Regions from separate parts of the Streptomyces sp. NPDC091682 genome, predicted to be linked through region 1. Evidence: riboswitches for the same ligand, from Rfam matches in the RefSeq annotation. Region 1 holds a riboswitch; the other holds the start of a gene.

Region 1 (7,115 bases):
CACGGACTGGGCCACCAGCGCGCTGGATCAGCTCACGCTGGCGGAGTTCCTCACCTCCGGGGCCTACGACCGGCACGTGCGCGGGATGCGGCTGCGGTACCGGCGGCGCCGGGACGAGCTGGTGGCGGCGGTGGGGGACCGGGTGGGCGTGTCGGGGATCGCGGCGGGGCTACACGCGGTGCTGGACCTCCCGGAGGGGCTGGAGCGGTCGGTCCTGCAGTCGGCGGCCTGGCAGGACCTGGCGTTGCACGGGCTCTCCGCCTTCCGCCACCCGCAGGCCGAGTTCGCGCCGCGGGACGCGCTGGTCGTCGGCTACGGGACGCCGTCGGACAGCGCGTGGTCCCCGACGCTGGCGGCCCTGTCGGCGGCACTGCCGTGACGCGTGCCCTGCGGCGCCGTTGCCGGGGGCGCCGCCCCCGGACCCCCGCGCCTCAATCTCCCCCAGCTACCGCTGGGAGGTGCCCCCTGGCGGGGCTGGAAGATCGCGGCGGAGTGGTCGGGAGCCGGGCGCCGGGTCGGCCCTGTTCAGCCGGCCGGGTCGGGCTCCGCCGGGGTCGGGGGTTCGCCGAAGCGGGCCAGGGCCAGGGAGCCGGCCACGGCCACCGCGAAGCCCGTCACCGCCAGCCAGGCCAGGCCCTCGCGGGTGCTGTCGCCGAGCCAGACCACGCCCACCACCGCCGGGCCGATCGTCTCGCCGATCACCATGCCCGCCGTCGCCACCGTCACCGAGCCGCGCGCCAGGGCCGAGGTGAGGAGCAGGAAGGCCGCGCCGCCGCCCAGCAGGAGGGCGTACAGGGCCGGGTTGCGCAGGTCCCACGGCGAGTCGATGAGCCGTACCGAGACCTCCACCACCCCGAAGCCCGTCCCCGCCGCGAGGCCGAGCACCAGCGCGCGCGGGCCGTCCGGGAGCCGGCCCGCGACCACGCCGACCAGCAGCACCAGTCCGGCCACCGCCAGCATTCCCACTTCCAGCGCCGCCGACCCGGTACCCGTGCCCTCCTCCCCGGCGGAGAGCCCCAGCATCAGCAGCCCCGCGCACACCACCGCCACCGCGCCCCATTCGGTCCGGGACAGCCGCGCCCGCAGCAGCCGCGCCGCGACCACCGCCGTCACCGCCAGGCTGGCCGCCAGCGCCGCCCCCACCGCGTAGATCGGGACGTGCCGCAGGGCGATGATCTGGAGCACGAAGCCGGCTCCGTCGAGGGCCAGACCCGCCAGGTACCGCCACTGCCGCACGGCCCGCAGGAACAGCGCCGTGTCCACTCCGGACCCGCTGCCGGGCTCCGCCGCCCGCGCCGCGACCGCCTGCAGGACCGAGGCCGTACCGAAGCAGACCGCCGCACCGAGCGCGCAAATCATCCCAATCAGCACGAACTGACTCTAGGTCACGGATCTCACAGCGGCCGGATTCCATCGGCCGGTGCCCCCGCTCTACTCTGTCGGCAGCACGCGAGGCCCCAGGGGGAGCAGCAGACATGGACAGCAGCAGCACCAATCAGCGACGCATGCGTTCCGGCGCCGTCGCCCTCGGCGGCATGGGCCTGCTCGCGGCCACCCTCGTGGCCTGCGGCAGCAGCGACGAGCCCGACAAGCGCTGCGCCTCCCGCTCCACGCTGCAGCACCTGAACAACAAGGAGTGCAAGAGCGGCGGCCGCGGCTCGTACTACTACGGCGGCTACGTGGCCGCCGGCAAGGTCGCCGGCGGCAGCTTCGAGAAGTCCGCCGTCACCCGGGGCGGCATCGGCGGGAACACCTCCGGCTCCAGCGGCGGCTGATCGCACCATGGAGCGGCACACCATCGAGCCCCGTCCCGACTGGCAGAAGATCGTCGAGGAGCAGGGGGTGATCTACCCCCTGACCCGTTACCCCGACGACTCCCTGCGCCCCTACTGGGACGAGAGCGCGTACTACTCCTTCTCGCTCCCCGAGGTCGAGGCCCTGGAGAACGTGGTCGAGGAGCTGCACGCCATGTGCCTGGCCGCGGCAGCGCACATCGTCGAGCACGACCGCTTCGCCGACCTCGGCATCACCGACCCCGGGCTCGCCGCGCAGATCGCCGAGTCCTGGCGGCGCCGCGCCGAACAGCCCTCCCTGTACGGCCGTTTCGACCTGCGCTACGACGGCACCGGCAGCCCGGCCAAGATGCTGGAGTACAACGCCGACACCCCCACCTCCCTGGTGGAGGCGGCCAGCCCGCAGTGGTTCTGGATGGAGGAACGCTTCCCCGGCGCCGACCAGTGGAACTCCCTCCACGAGCGGCTTGTCGACGCCTGGCGGCGCCAGGCCGAGCTGCTCCCGCCCGGCCCGCTGCACTTCGCGCACTCCGAAGCCGACGAGCTCGGCGAGGACCTGATGACGGTCGCCTACCTCCAGGAGACCGCCGAGCAGGCCGGCCTGGACACCCAGGCCCTGTCCGTCGAGCAGATCGGCTGGGACAGCCTGTCCGGCCGGTTCGTGGACGAGAAGCTCCGCTTCATCCGCTCCTGCTTCAAGCTCTACCCGTGGGAGTGGCTGGCCGAGGACGAGTTCGGCCCGCACGTCCTCGGCACGTACGACCACGGCGGCGGCTCCGGCTCCACCTGCTGGATCGAGCCGCTGTGGAAGATGCTGCTGTCCAACAAGGCGCTGCTCGCGATCCTGTGGGAGCTCTTCCCGGAGCACCCCAACCTGCTGCCCGCCTACCTCGACGGCCCGCGCGAGCTCGCCGAGCCCGGGTCCGCCGGCTACGTGGCCAAGCCCCTCCTCGGCCGTGAGGGCGCGGGGGTCACCCTGCACGGGGCGGGCGGGGGCGACGAGCCGTTCGTACCGCAGGACGGGGAGCGGTACTGCTTCCAGGGCCTGGCCCCGCTGCCCGACTTCGACGGCAACCGGGTGGTGCTCGGTGCATGGGTCGTCGAGGACGAGGCGGCGGGGCTCGGCATCCGCGAATCGGCGGGGCCGGTCACGGACGAGTACGCCCGCTTCCTGCCCCACGTCATCCTCTGACCGGACCGGGCGACCCTAAGCGCCGAGCACCGAGCGGAGCTGGGCCAGGCCCCAGTCCAGGTCCTCCTTGCTGATCACCAGCGGCGGGGCGATCCGGATCGTCGACCCGTGGGTGTCCTTCACCAGCACCCCGAGCTCCATCAGCTTCTCGGAGATCTCCCGGCCGGTGCCGCGCGAGGGGTCGATGTCGACGCCCGCCCACAGCCCGCGGCCGCGCACCGCGGTCACCGCGCCCCCGCCGACCAGCAGGTTCAGTTCCCGGTGCAGGTGCTCGCCCAGCTCGGTGGCGCGGCCCTGGAACTCGCCGGTCCGGAGCATCGCGATGACCTCCAGCGCGACCGCGCACGCGAGCGGGTTCCCGCCGAAGGTGGATCCGTGCTGCCCGGGCCGGAACACCCCGAGCACGTCGCGGTCGGCGACCACGGCGGACACCGGCACCACGCCGCCGCCGAGCGCCTTGCCGAGGATGTAGACGTCCGGGACGACGCCCTCGTGCTCGCACGCGAAGGTCCGGCCGGTCCGCCCCAGCCCCGACTGGATCTCGTCCGCCATGAACAGGACGTTCCGCTCGCGGGTCAGCTCCCGTACGCCGCTCAGGTACCCGGCGGGCGGCACCAGCACCCCCGCCTCGCCCTGGATCGGCTCCAGCAGCACGGCCACCGTGTTCTCGGTGACGGCGTGGGACAGCGCGGTGAGGTCCCCGTACGGAACGATCTCGAAGCCCGGCGTGTACGGGCCGAAGTGGTCGCGGGCGTCGTGGTCCGTGGAGAAGGAGACGACGGTCGTGGTCCGCCCGTGGAAGTTGTCGGCGGCGACCACGATCTTGGCGTGCCCGTCCGGGACGCCCTTGACCTCGTAACCCCACTTGCGGGCGGTCTTCACCGCCGTCTCCACGGCCTCCGCCCCCGTGTTCATGGGGAGCACCATCTCCTTGCCGCACAGCGCGGCGAGCTCGGTACAGAAGTCGGCGAACCGGTCGTGGTGGAAGGCGCGCGAGGTGAGCGTGACCCGCTCCAACTGGGCGTGGGCCGCGTCGATCAGACGGCGGTTGCCGTGCCCGAAGTTGAGGGCCGAGTACCCGGCGAGCATGTCGAGGTATCTGCGGCCCTCGACATCGGTCATCCAGGCGCCTTCCGCCGACGCGACGACCAGGGGCAGCGGGTGGTAATTGTGCGCACTGTGCGCGTCGGCGGAGCGGATGGCATCAGCAGTTGTCGACACGGGGTCTCCGATCGTCCGTCCGGGCGGGATGAAGCGCCGGGTGCAGCGGTGACGAGGGTGGCGTCACCTTCTTATCGTCGCTCGTATCGCGGACGCAGAAACCTCTCTCCCGGCGCGCCCGCTAAGGTGTCCGGTACGCACGGCGACTGGCGTACGGAGAACCAACTCCGGGGGAGTCGTGCGCGCTCGACCGCATACAGGGCCGCTCGCCTGGGCCTCGCGGGGTACCGATCACATCGACCCCGGAGGAGCCCGCCATGTCCGCGAGCCGCCATCCCGCCCTTCTCTCCACCGACCCCGAGCTGGCGTCCTTCGTCGCCGCCGAGGAAGTGCTGCAGGCACAGACCCTGCGCCTGATCCCCAGTGAGAACTACGTGTCCGCGGCCGTCCTCGAAGCCTCCGGCACCGTGCTGCAGAACAAGTACAGCGAGGGCTACCCCGGCCGCCGCTACTACGAGGGCCAGCAGAACATCGACCGCGTCGAGGCGCTGGCGATCGAACGGGCCAAGGGCCTGTTCGGCGTGGACCACGCCAACGTGCAGCCGTATTCCGGCTCGCCGGCCAACCTGGCCGTGTACCTGGCCTTCGCGAAGCCGGGCGACACGGTGATGGGCATGGCCCTGCCGATGGGCGGGCACCTCACCCACGGCTGGGGCGTCTCGGCGACCGGCTCCTGGTTCCGGGGCGTGCAGTACGGCGTCCGGGCCGACACCGGCCTGATCGACTACGACGCGGTGCGCGAGCTGGCCCTCGCCGAGCGCCCCAAGGTGATCTTCTGCGGCGGTACCGCCCTGCCGAGGACCATCGACTTCGCCGCCTTCGCCGAGATCGCCCGCGAGGCGGGCTCGATCCTGGTCGCCGACGTGGCCCACATCGCGGGTCTGATCGCGGGCGGCGCGCACCCGTCCCCGGCGGACCACGTCGACGTCATCTCCACCACCACGCACAAGACCCTGCGCGGTCCGCGGGGCGCGATGCTGATGTGCCGGGAAGAGCACGCGAAGGCCATCGACAAGGCGGTCTTCCCGGGCCTGCAGGGCGGCCCGCACAACCAGACGACCGCCGGTATCGCGGTGGCGCTGCACGAGGCGGCCCAGCCGTCCTTCACGGCGTACGCGCACCAGGTCGTCGCCAACGCCAAGGCGCTGGCCGCGGCGCTGCTGCAGAAGGGCTTCGACCTGGTCTCGGGCGGTACGGACAATCACCTGATCCTGATCGACCTGACGGGCAAGGACGTGCCGGGCAAGATCGCGGCCAAGGCTCTGGACCGGGCGGGCATCGTCGTGAACTACAACACGGTGCCGTTCGACCCGCGCAAGCCGTTCGATCCCTCGGGGGTGCGGATCGGTACGCCGTCGCTGACGTCCCGCGGGCTGTCCACGGAGCACATGCCGGTGGTGGCGGACTGGATCTCGCGCGCGGTCGACGCCGCCGCGAAGGGTGACGAGCAGGCCCTCGCCGTGATCCGTGCCGAGGTGACGGACCTGATGGCCGCCTTCCCGGCCCCGGGCCTGCCGCTCGCCTGACCGGCGGCCCGATCGCCCCGATCGCAGGCGGGGCCGGAAATTCCGGCCCCGCCTGCGATCGAGGCGCGGGTGGGGGATCCGGCCGGCGGCGGGCACGGGCCCGCCCCCGCACCTGAGAGAATGAAGCCATGGCTTCTGATCGTCCTCGCGCGCTCTCCGGCATCCAGCCCACCTCCGGTTCGTTCCACCTCGGGAACTACCTCGGAGCCATCCGCCAGTACGTCGCCCTGCAGGAGACGCACGACGCCTTCTACATGGTGGTCGACCTGCACGCGATCACCATGCCGCAGGATCCGAAGGATCTGCGCGCGAACACCCGCCTCTCCGCCGCCCAGCTGCTGGCCGCCGGCCTGGACCCCGAGCGCTGCACGCTCTTCGTCCAGAGCCACGTGCCGGAGCACGCGCAGCTCGGCTGGGTCATGAACTGCATCACCGGGTTCGGCGAGGCCAGCCGGATGACCCAGTTCAAGGACAAGTCCGCCAAGGGCGGCGTCAACAGCGCCAGCGTCGGCCTGTTCACGTACCCGATCCTCCAGGTCGCCGACATCCTGCTCTACCAGGCGAACGCCGTCCCCGTAGGCGAGGACCAGCGCCAGCACATCGAGCTGACCCGCGACCTGGCGGAGCGCTTCAACCAGCGCTACGGCCGGACCTTCACCCTGCCCGCCGCGCACATCGTCAAGGAGGTCGCGAAGATCTACGACCTCCAGGACCCGGCGATCAAGATGTCGAAGTCCGCGTCGTCCCCCAAGGGCCTGATCAACCTCCTCGACGAGCCCAAGGTCACCGAGAAGAAGATCAAGAGCGCGGTCACCGACACCGAGGCCGAGATCCGCTTCGACTCCGAGAAGAAGCCCGGCGTCAGCAACCTGCTCACGATCTACTCCACCCTCACGGGCGAGACCGTCGCCGAGCTGGAGGCCAAGTACGAGGGCAAGGGCTACGGCGCGCTGAAGACCGACCTGGCCGGCGTGATGGTCGATTTCGTCACACCGTTCAAGAAGCGGACCCAGGAATACCTGGACGACCCGGAGACGCTGGACTCCCTCCTGGCCAAGGGCGCGGAGAAGGCCCGCGCGGTCGCCGCCGAGACGCTCGCACAGGCCTACGACCGCCTCGGTCTGCTGCCCGCCAAGCACTGACGAACGCAACTACGGACAGAGAGCCCTGGCACGAAGGGGGGTGCTGCCGCCACACTGGGCGGCAGCAGTCCACAGCGACAAGCGGAGGAGAGATACGTGGGGACCGTAACGCTCGGCGTTTCGATCGCGGTCCCGGAGCCGTACGGCAGCCAGCTCCAGGAGCTGCGCGCGGGCTTCGGGGACGCTGCCGCGTACGGCATCCCCACGCACGTCACCCTCGTCCCGCCCACCGAGGTGGAAG
Region 2 (7,115 bases), on a different contig from region 1:
CCGGCCGAGTACCCCGGCGGTGACGAGGAACTGCTCGCGGCGCGCTGGCGCCGGGACGGCGTCCCCGCCGCGTACGAACTCTGCGGCACCGCCGGCGACCACCCCGACCAGCTCCTGGTCACCTGGCGCGCATGGAACTCCACCCCGGTCCCCGACTGGGAGACCGCCTTCGCGCACGCCCTGACCCGCAGTGTCTCCGCCGCCATGGAGGTCGCCGGCGGGCGCCGCGACCGGGTCACGGGGGAGCGCGTGGCACAGCGCCCGTGGGACCGGGCGCTGAACTGGTTCGTCTCCTCGTACCCGCTCCTCGGCGGCCTGGCCAGCGGCCTGAAGATCGTCGCCGACGCCGAGCTGGCCCGCGCCCAGGGCATCGACGTCGCCGCGGTGAGTGCCACCGCCGGGGAGATCTACGTCAACCCGCTGCGCAGCTTCGAGGACGAGGAATGGCGGTTCATCCTCGCCCACGAGATGCTGCACGCCGCCCTGCGCCACGGCGAGCGCCGCGGCGCCCGGGACCCGTACCTGCACAACGTGGCCGCCGACTACGTGGTCAACGGCTGGCTCGTCGAGATGGGCGTCGGCGAGATGCCCGCCGGGCTGCTGTACGACCCGGAGCTGAGGGACCTCTCCGTCGAGGAGGTCTACGACCGGATCGCCACCGATCTGCGCCGGATGCGCCGCCTCGCCACCCTGCGCGGCAAGGGCCGCGGGGACATCCTGGGCGAGCCGCTGCCCCACCCGGGCAGCGCGCCGTACACCGATCTGGACGAGTTCTACCGGCGCGGCCTGGTCCAGGGCTTCGACCTGCACACCTACGGGGAGCGCGGCCTGCTGCCCGCCGGGCTGATCCAGGAGATCCGGGCCCTGGCCCACCCGCCCGTCCCGTGGGACGCCCGGCTCGCCCGCTGGTTCGACGAACACGTGCCGCGCCCCGAGCCGGTACGGAGCTTCGCGCGCCCGGCGCGCCGCCAGGCATCCACCCCGGACATCCCGCGGGCGGGCCGCTACTTCCCGCCCGAGGAGATCGCCCGCTGCACCTTCGGCGTGGTGCTCGACACCTCGGGGTCGATGAACGCCGCCCTGCTCGGCAAGGCACTGGGTGCGATCGCCTCGTACGCCGAGGCCCGGGACGTACCGGCGGCACGGGTCGTCTTCTGCGACGCGGCGCCGTACGACGCGGGCTATCTGCCCCCGACCGAGATCGCCGGCCGGGTACGGGTCCGCGGGCGCGGCGGTACCGAGCTGCAGCCGGGCGTCGACCTGCTGCAACGGGCGGAGGACTTCCCGCCCGGGGCCCCGGTGCTCGTGATCACGGACGGCTGGTGCGACACCCTGCGCATCCGGCGCGAACACGCGTACCTGATCCCCCAGGGCGCCTCCCTGCCGTTCACCCCCAAGGGTCCCGTCTTCCGCCTGACCTGACCTGACCCGGCCGGACGCAGAACGCCCCCGACCTGCGGAGGCCGCGGGGCGGGGGCGTTCTGGAGGAGATCGACTCAGTCGAGGTAGTCGCGCAGCACCTGCGAACGCGACGGGTGGCGCAGCTTCGACATGGTCTTGGACTCGATCTGGCGGATGCGCTCACGGGTGACCCCGTACACGCGGCCGATCTCGTCCAGGGTCTTCGGCTGGCCGTCGTTGAGGCCGTAACGCATGGAGACCACGCCCGCCTCGCGCTCCGAGAGCGTGCCCAGGATGGACTGGAGCTGCTCCTGGAGGAAGGTGAAGGAGACCGCGTCCGCCGGGACGACCGCCTCGGAGTCCTCGATGAGGTCACCGAACTCGCTGTCGCCCTCCTCACCCAGGGGGGTGTGCAGGGAGATCGGCTCGCGGCCGTACTTCTGGACCTCGATGACCTTCTCGGGGGTCATGTCGAGTTCCTTGCCCAGCTCCTCCGGGGTGGGCTCGCGGCCCAGGTCCTGGAGCATCTGGCGCTGCACGCGGGCGAGCTTGTTGATGATCTCGACCATGTGCACGGGGATGCGGATCGTGCGCGACTGGTCGGCCATGGCGCGCGTGATCGCCTGGCGGATCCACCAGGTCGCGTACGTGGAGAACTTGAAGCCCTTGGTGTAGTCGAACTTCTCCACGGCGCGGATCAGGCCGACGTTGCCCTCCTGGATCAGGTCCAGGAAGAGCATGCCGCGGCCCGTGTAGCGCTTGGCGAGGGAGACCACGAGGCGGAGGTTGGCCTCCAGCAGGTGGTTCTTCGCCCGGCGGCCGTCCTCGACCAGGATCTCGAGCTCGCGCTTGAAGGCGGGCTTGTGGTCCTCCTCCTCTTCGAGCTTGTACTCGGAGAAGAGACCCGCCTCGATGCGCTTGGCGAGCTCCACCTCCTGCTCGGCGTTGAGGAGCGGCACCTTGCCGATGAGCTTGAGGTAGTCCTTGACGGGGTCGGCGGTGGCGCCGGCCACCATGACCGTCTGCGCCGGAGCGTCGTCCTCGTCGTCGTCGGACAGGACGAAGCCCTGGGTGCCGCCGGCCTTGGGAGCCTCGTCCTCGGCCTCGTCGACCAGGTCCTCGGCAGCCCAGTCCTCGCCCTCGACGACGGGGGTCTCGCCCTCGTCGGCGTCCTTGGCGCTGGTCTTCTTCGCCGCGGTCTTCTTCACGGCGGTCTTCTTGGCGGCGGTCTTCTTGACCGTGCGCTTCTTCGGCTCGGCGGCGGCCTCGGCCGACGCCTCGTCCCCGATCGCGGCGGCCGACGAAGCGGATATCGCCGTGGCGGTGGTGGCAGCCGTGGCCGCGGTGGTGACCGCGGTCTTGCGGGCGCCGATGGGGCGCGGCGCGGCGGTGGCCTTCTTGGCCACGGTGCGGGCCGGTGCGGCGGCAGCCTTGCGGGGCTTCTTGGCGGCGGCCTTGGTGGCGGGCGCCGCGCTGACGTGAAGGGCGACACCCTCCTCGTCCAGGACCTGGTTCAGGCTGCGCAGGACCCGCTTCCACTGGTCCACCGGGATGCGGCCGGCCTCGAAGGCCTGGCGCACGTCGTCACCGTTGATGTGACCCTGCTCGCGGCCGCGCTCGACGAGCGCGACGAGGGCCTCGGATTCGGCGATCTCCGGAGGGAACGTACGGGACGGGCTGAGCGACACAAGGAGCCTCTCGTTGCGAACAGATAAGGGTGGGCGGGACATCATCGCGCGAACTCGGGAAACAGACCGGAGGGGGGGTCTGTATTCCGGGCCGCGCGAGGACACCTGTCGGTTCATCGCATGCCCGAGTCGATTCGTTACGCGCTGAATTGAGTGACCTGCGCCACGCTGTGGCCGCGCAACCGATCCGGCGCAGATCCGTCCGCCCTTCAGATCAGCCCGTTTTGCGGGCTTCGATGAGGAAGCGGGCGGTGTGAGCGACGAACGGACCTTCGCGTTCGATCTGTTCGTGGAGCTCGCGCAACCGGTCCCGGTACTGCCCGACCGTGAAGCCGGGCACCATCCAGATCACCTTCCGTAGGAAGTAGATCACGGCTCCGATGTCGTGGAACTCCGTGCGCAGTCGTTCGGAGCGCAGATCGAGGACTTCGAGGCCGGCCGCGGTGGCGTCGGCGACCGCGTCGTCGGGGTGCCGGCCGCGCCGGACCTCCTCCGGCTGCGGGCCGAGGAAGTACTCGACGAGCTCGAAGACGCTCGCCGGACCTACCTGCTGCGAGAGGTAGCTGCCGCCCGGCGTCAGCACCCGCGCGATCTCCTCCCACCAGATGGTCACCGGGTGCCGGCTGGTCACCAGCTCGAAGGCAGCGTCGCCGAAGGGCAGCGGCGGCTCGTCGGCGTCGGCGACCACCACGGCGCCCAGCGGGTGCAGCAGCCGCGTCGCCTTGTCGATGTTGGGCGGCCAGGACTCGGTGGCGACCATCAACGGTGGCAGCGGAGCGCATCCGGCCAGGACCTCACCCCCGCCGGTCTGGATGTCCAGCGCGGACCGGACCTGGGCCAGGCGCTCGCTCATCAGTTTCTGGTAGCCCCAGGAGGGGCGCTGCTCGGTGGCCCGGCCGTCGAGCCAGGAGAAGTCCCAGCCGTCCACGGAGACGGACTCGGCCTCGGCGACAAGATGGTCGAAAGTACGCGTCATGCCTTGATCGTCCCAGGTCGGACGCCCGACAACCACCGGATATGTCGACTACAGTGGTCGGCGGGCCGTGACTGGCGTTCGGGTGGATCACCACCGGGGAGCGGCCCGGCGTACCCGTGGACCTCCGGTACGTCGGCTGCCGCGCGCCTGGGCGAACCGCGATCCGCAGCGACGTTCAGGAGACCCCGTGACGACCGCCCAGACTGCCACCGCCCCTGCCACCGGCTCCGCCCGGCTGATGGACGGCACGGCCCTCGCCCGCCGCATTTCGGAGCAGACCGCCGCCCACGCGGCGAAGATCACGGAGCGCACCGGCACCGCGCCCTGTCTCGCGACCGTGCTGGTCGGCGAGGACCCGGCCTCCGTGACCTACGTCCGCATGAAGCAGAACCGCTGCGCCAAGGCCGGGATCACCTCCCGCCACGTCGAGCTGCCGGCCGAGACCACCACCGAGGAGCTGGTGGCCACCCTCACCGCGCTGTCCGAGGACCCGGAGATCAGCGGCATCCTGCTCCAGCACCCCGTCCCGCACCACATCGACGAGCGCGCCGCCTTCGAGGCCATCGCCCCGGGCAAGGACGTCGACGGGGTCACCATGCACTCCTTCGCCGCCATGGGCTTCGGGCTGCCGGGCTTCGTCTCCTGCACCCCCGGCGGCATCATGCGGCTGCTCGCCGCCTACGACGTCGACCTGACCGGGAAGCACGCCGTCGTCGTCGGCCGCAGCGCGATCCTCGGCAAGCCGGCCGGGATGCTGCTGCTGGAGCAGAACGCCACCGTCACCTACTGCCACTCGCGGACCCAGGACCTGCCCTCGATCGTGCGCCAGGCGGACGTGCTGGTCGCCGCCGTCGGCAAGGCCGAGTTCATCCGCGGCGAGGACATCAAGCCGGGCGCGGTGGTCCTGGACGCCGGGTACAACGAGGGCAACGTCGGCGACGTGCACTTCGAGTCGGCCGCCGCCCGGGCCTCGCTGATCACGCCGGTACCGGGTGGTGTCGGCCCGATGACCATCGCCGTACTGCTGGAGCAGACCGTGCAGGCGGCCGCCGCGCAGGCCGGACTGGACCTCGCGGAGCTCTGATCCCACCGCGCGGATCCCGCACACGCGCACGCACGCCCCGGCCTCGGTCCGGGGCGTCGTGCTTTCCCCGGGAGCCGGGAGCCGGGAGCCGGGAGCCGGTCCGGACGTCCGGGATCCGTGCGCCTCAGGCACCGACCGGGTCGAGTCCGGCGACGGCCCGCTCGGCGGCGGTGAGCGGCGGCGCCTTCAGCGCGCCCCGGTCCGAGGTGCGCAGGACGTGCCAGACCATCGAGGGGCGGATCCAGTGGGTGGGCGCGGTGCTCATGGTGATGACCTCGAACAGGGCGGCGGTGAGCGCCTCATCGGTCGTGGCTCCCGTCATCAGCCGGTCGACGTACCGGTTGAGCAGGCCGGTGCCGGCGCGCGGCTCCATCCCGGTGGCCCCCGGGTAGAGGATGTCCTGCGACGTGGCGAGCTCCCAGGCGGTGCTGACCTGCGGGGCGATCGCACGCTGCGCCTCGCGGCCGATGCCGGGATGCTCCAGCCCCTTCGCCCGCAGCAGGGTGCGTACGGCCAGGATGCCCTGGGCCGCGACGGACATGCCCTGTCCGTACAGCGGGTTGAAGGTGGCGACGGAGTCGCCGACGGCGAAGAACCCGTCGGGCAGCTCGGCCTTCTCGAAGTAGATCCGGCGGTTGGCGGTGCCCTGGGTGACGGCGACGTCCGTCAGGGGCTTGCGGCCCTCCAGGAGCTCACCGACGATCGGGTCGCGGACGGCCTTGGCGAACGGGATGAACGCGTCGGGGTCGTCGGTCGGCTGGCCGCCCCGGGTCCCGGAGAGGGTGGCCTGCCACTGGCCGTTCTCGATGGGCACGACCGTGGCCGTCCGGCCCGGGACGGGCACCCGGGGGTCGGACTGGATGTTGACGATGGGGAAGCCCATCTCGTGGGCTCCGGGCGGGGCTTCGAAGATCCTCGTCGCGTAGACGAGGCCCGAGTCGACCTCGGCCTGCCGGATGCCGCTGACGCCGAGCGCCTGGAGCCAGGTCCGGGCGCGCGAGCCGCGGCCGCTCGCGTCGATCACGAGGTCGGCGGTCACCAGTCGGCCCGCTTCCTCGGGGGTGTCGACCAGCACGCCGGTGACCCGGGACGCCGTGCCCTCCAGGGCGCGGACGCGGCTCCGCTGGAGCGTGGAGACCCCTTGCAGAGCGGTCACCCGGGCGCGGACCACCGCATCGAGGAGATCGCGACTGCAGGAGATGTTGAACTGCTTCTCCCCGAAGCGCGGGATCCAGCCGTGGGCGGTCTTGGTGACCAGGTCGGTGGGCAGGCTGCGGCGGATGGCACCCGCCTTCGTCCAGTCGTCGGTGATGCCGGGCAGGATCTCTTCGATGGCCCGGGCACCGCCCGACCACAGGAGGTGGGTGTGCCGGGCCTGCGGGAGTCCACGGCGCGGGGCCGAACCCCCGGGCAGCGGGTCGGCGTCGATGACGGTGACCGTTGCGTGCTCGGCGAGGACGGCCGCCGCGAGGAGGCCGACCAGACTGCCGCCGATGACGACCGCGTGGCGGGGCGGGGTGGACTGGTTCATCGTGGCGTGCTCTCTGTCAGGGCCGTGCTGAGGGCATCGGCGTGAGGGATGCGGCGACCGGCGGCTGCGGGTCGCGGCGCGGCACGGTGTTTCTCCCTCAGCGGTGGCGCCCTCGGTCGGCGTCCCGCCCTTCGTGCCCGGAACTCCGAGCTGCCCCGAGCGCGCGAGGAGGTCGTCCAAGTGGTCGGCCAGTGACTTCCGGCCCCGGGGCGACAGCCGGCCGGGCCGCGTGACGGTGCTGCGTACGTCGTGTGCCCGTGGTGCGACCCCGGATGGTGGCGAGATCGGGTCGGGCGGCGGCTCGCACCGGCGGATTCTCCATATGTCGACAAGGTGTTCGAGTGAATCGACTTCGCGAAGCCTAGCCCCCCGCCCTCGGCCGAACCAGAGGAACCCCCAACGTTTCCTGCCGTACAGCTCACGAAGGTCGGCATC

Evidence for each region. A riboswitch is a leader RNA that binds a small molecule or an ion and turns the genes downstream of it on or off. The one in region 1 is predicted to bind ZMP and ZTP.
Region 2: another riboswitch for ZMP and ZTP. It lies ahead of ACIQK6_RS34795 (bifunctional 5,10-methylenetetrahydrofolate dehydrogenase/5,10-methenyltetrahydrofolate cyclohydrolase); the one in region 1 lies ahead of glyA (serine hydroxymethyltransferase).

The regions. Positions count from the first base shown of each region.
Region 1 covers NZ_JBIVTH010000001.1:161,715-168,829, forward strand. Annotated here, with positions in the region: gene ACIQK6_RS00765 (PLP-dependent aminotransferase family protein) at 1-379, shown strand, start outside; gene ACIQK6_RS00770 (hypothetical protein) at 526-1,359, opposite strand; gene ACIQK6_RS00775 (hypothetical protein) at 1,476-1,775, shown strand; gene ACIQK6_RS00780 (glutathionylspermidine synthase family protein) at 1,783-2,985, shown strand; gene rocD (ornithine--oxo-acid transaminase) at 3,001-4,206, opposite strand; ZMP/ZTP riboswitch at 4,339-4,429, shown strand; gene glyA (serine hydroxymethyltransferase) at 4,464-5,732, shown strand; gene trpS (tryptophan--tRNA ligase) at 5,861-6,874, shown strand; gene ACIQK6_RS00800 (2'-5' RNA ligase family protein) at 6,971-7,115, shown strand, end outside.
Region 2 covers NZ_JBIVTH010000021.1:95,155-102,269, reverse strand. Annotated here, with positions in the region: gene ACIQK6_RS34810 (DUF2201 family putative metallopeptidase) at 1-1,422, shown strand, start outside; gene ACIQK6_RS34805 (RNA polymerase sigma factor) at 1,497-3,089, opposite strand; gene ACIQK6_RS34800 (class I SAM-dependent methyltransferase) at 3,304-4,065, opposite strand; ZMP/ZTP riboswitch at 4,123-4,225, shown strand; gene ACIQK6_RS34795 (bifunctional 5,10-methylenetetrahydrofolate dehydrogenase/5,10-methenyltetrahydrofolate cyclohydrolase) at 4,304-5,149, shown strand; gene ACIQK6_RS34790 (FAD-dependent oxidoreductase) at 5,274-6,680, opposite strand.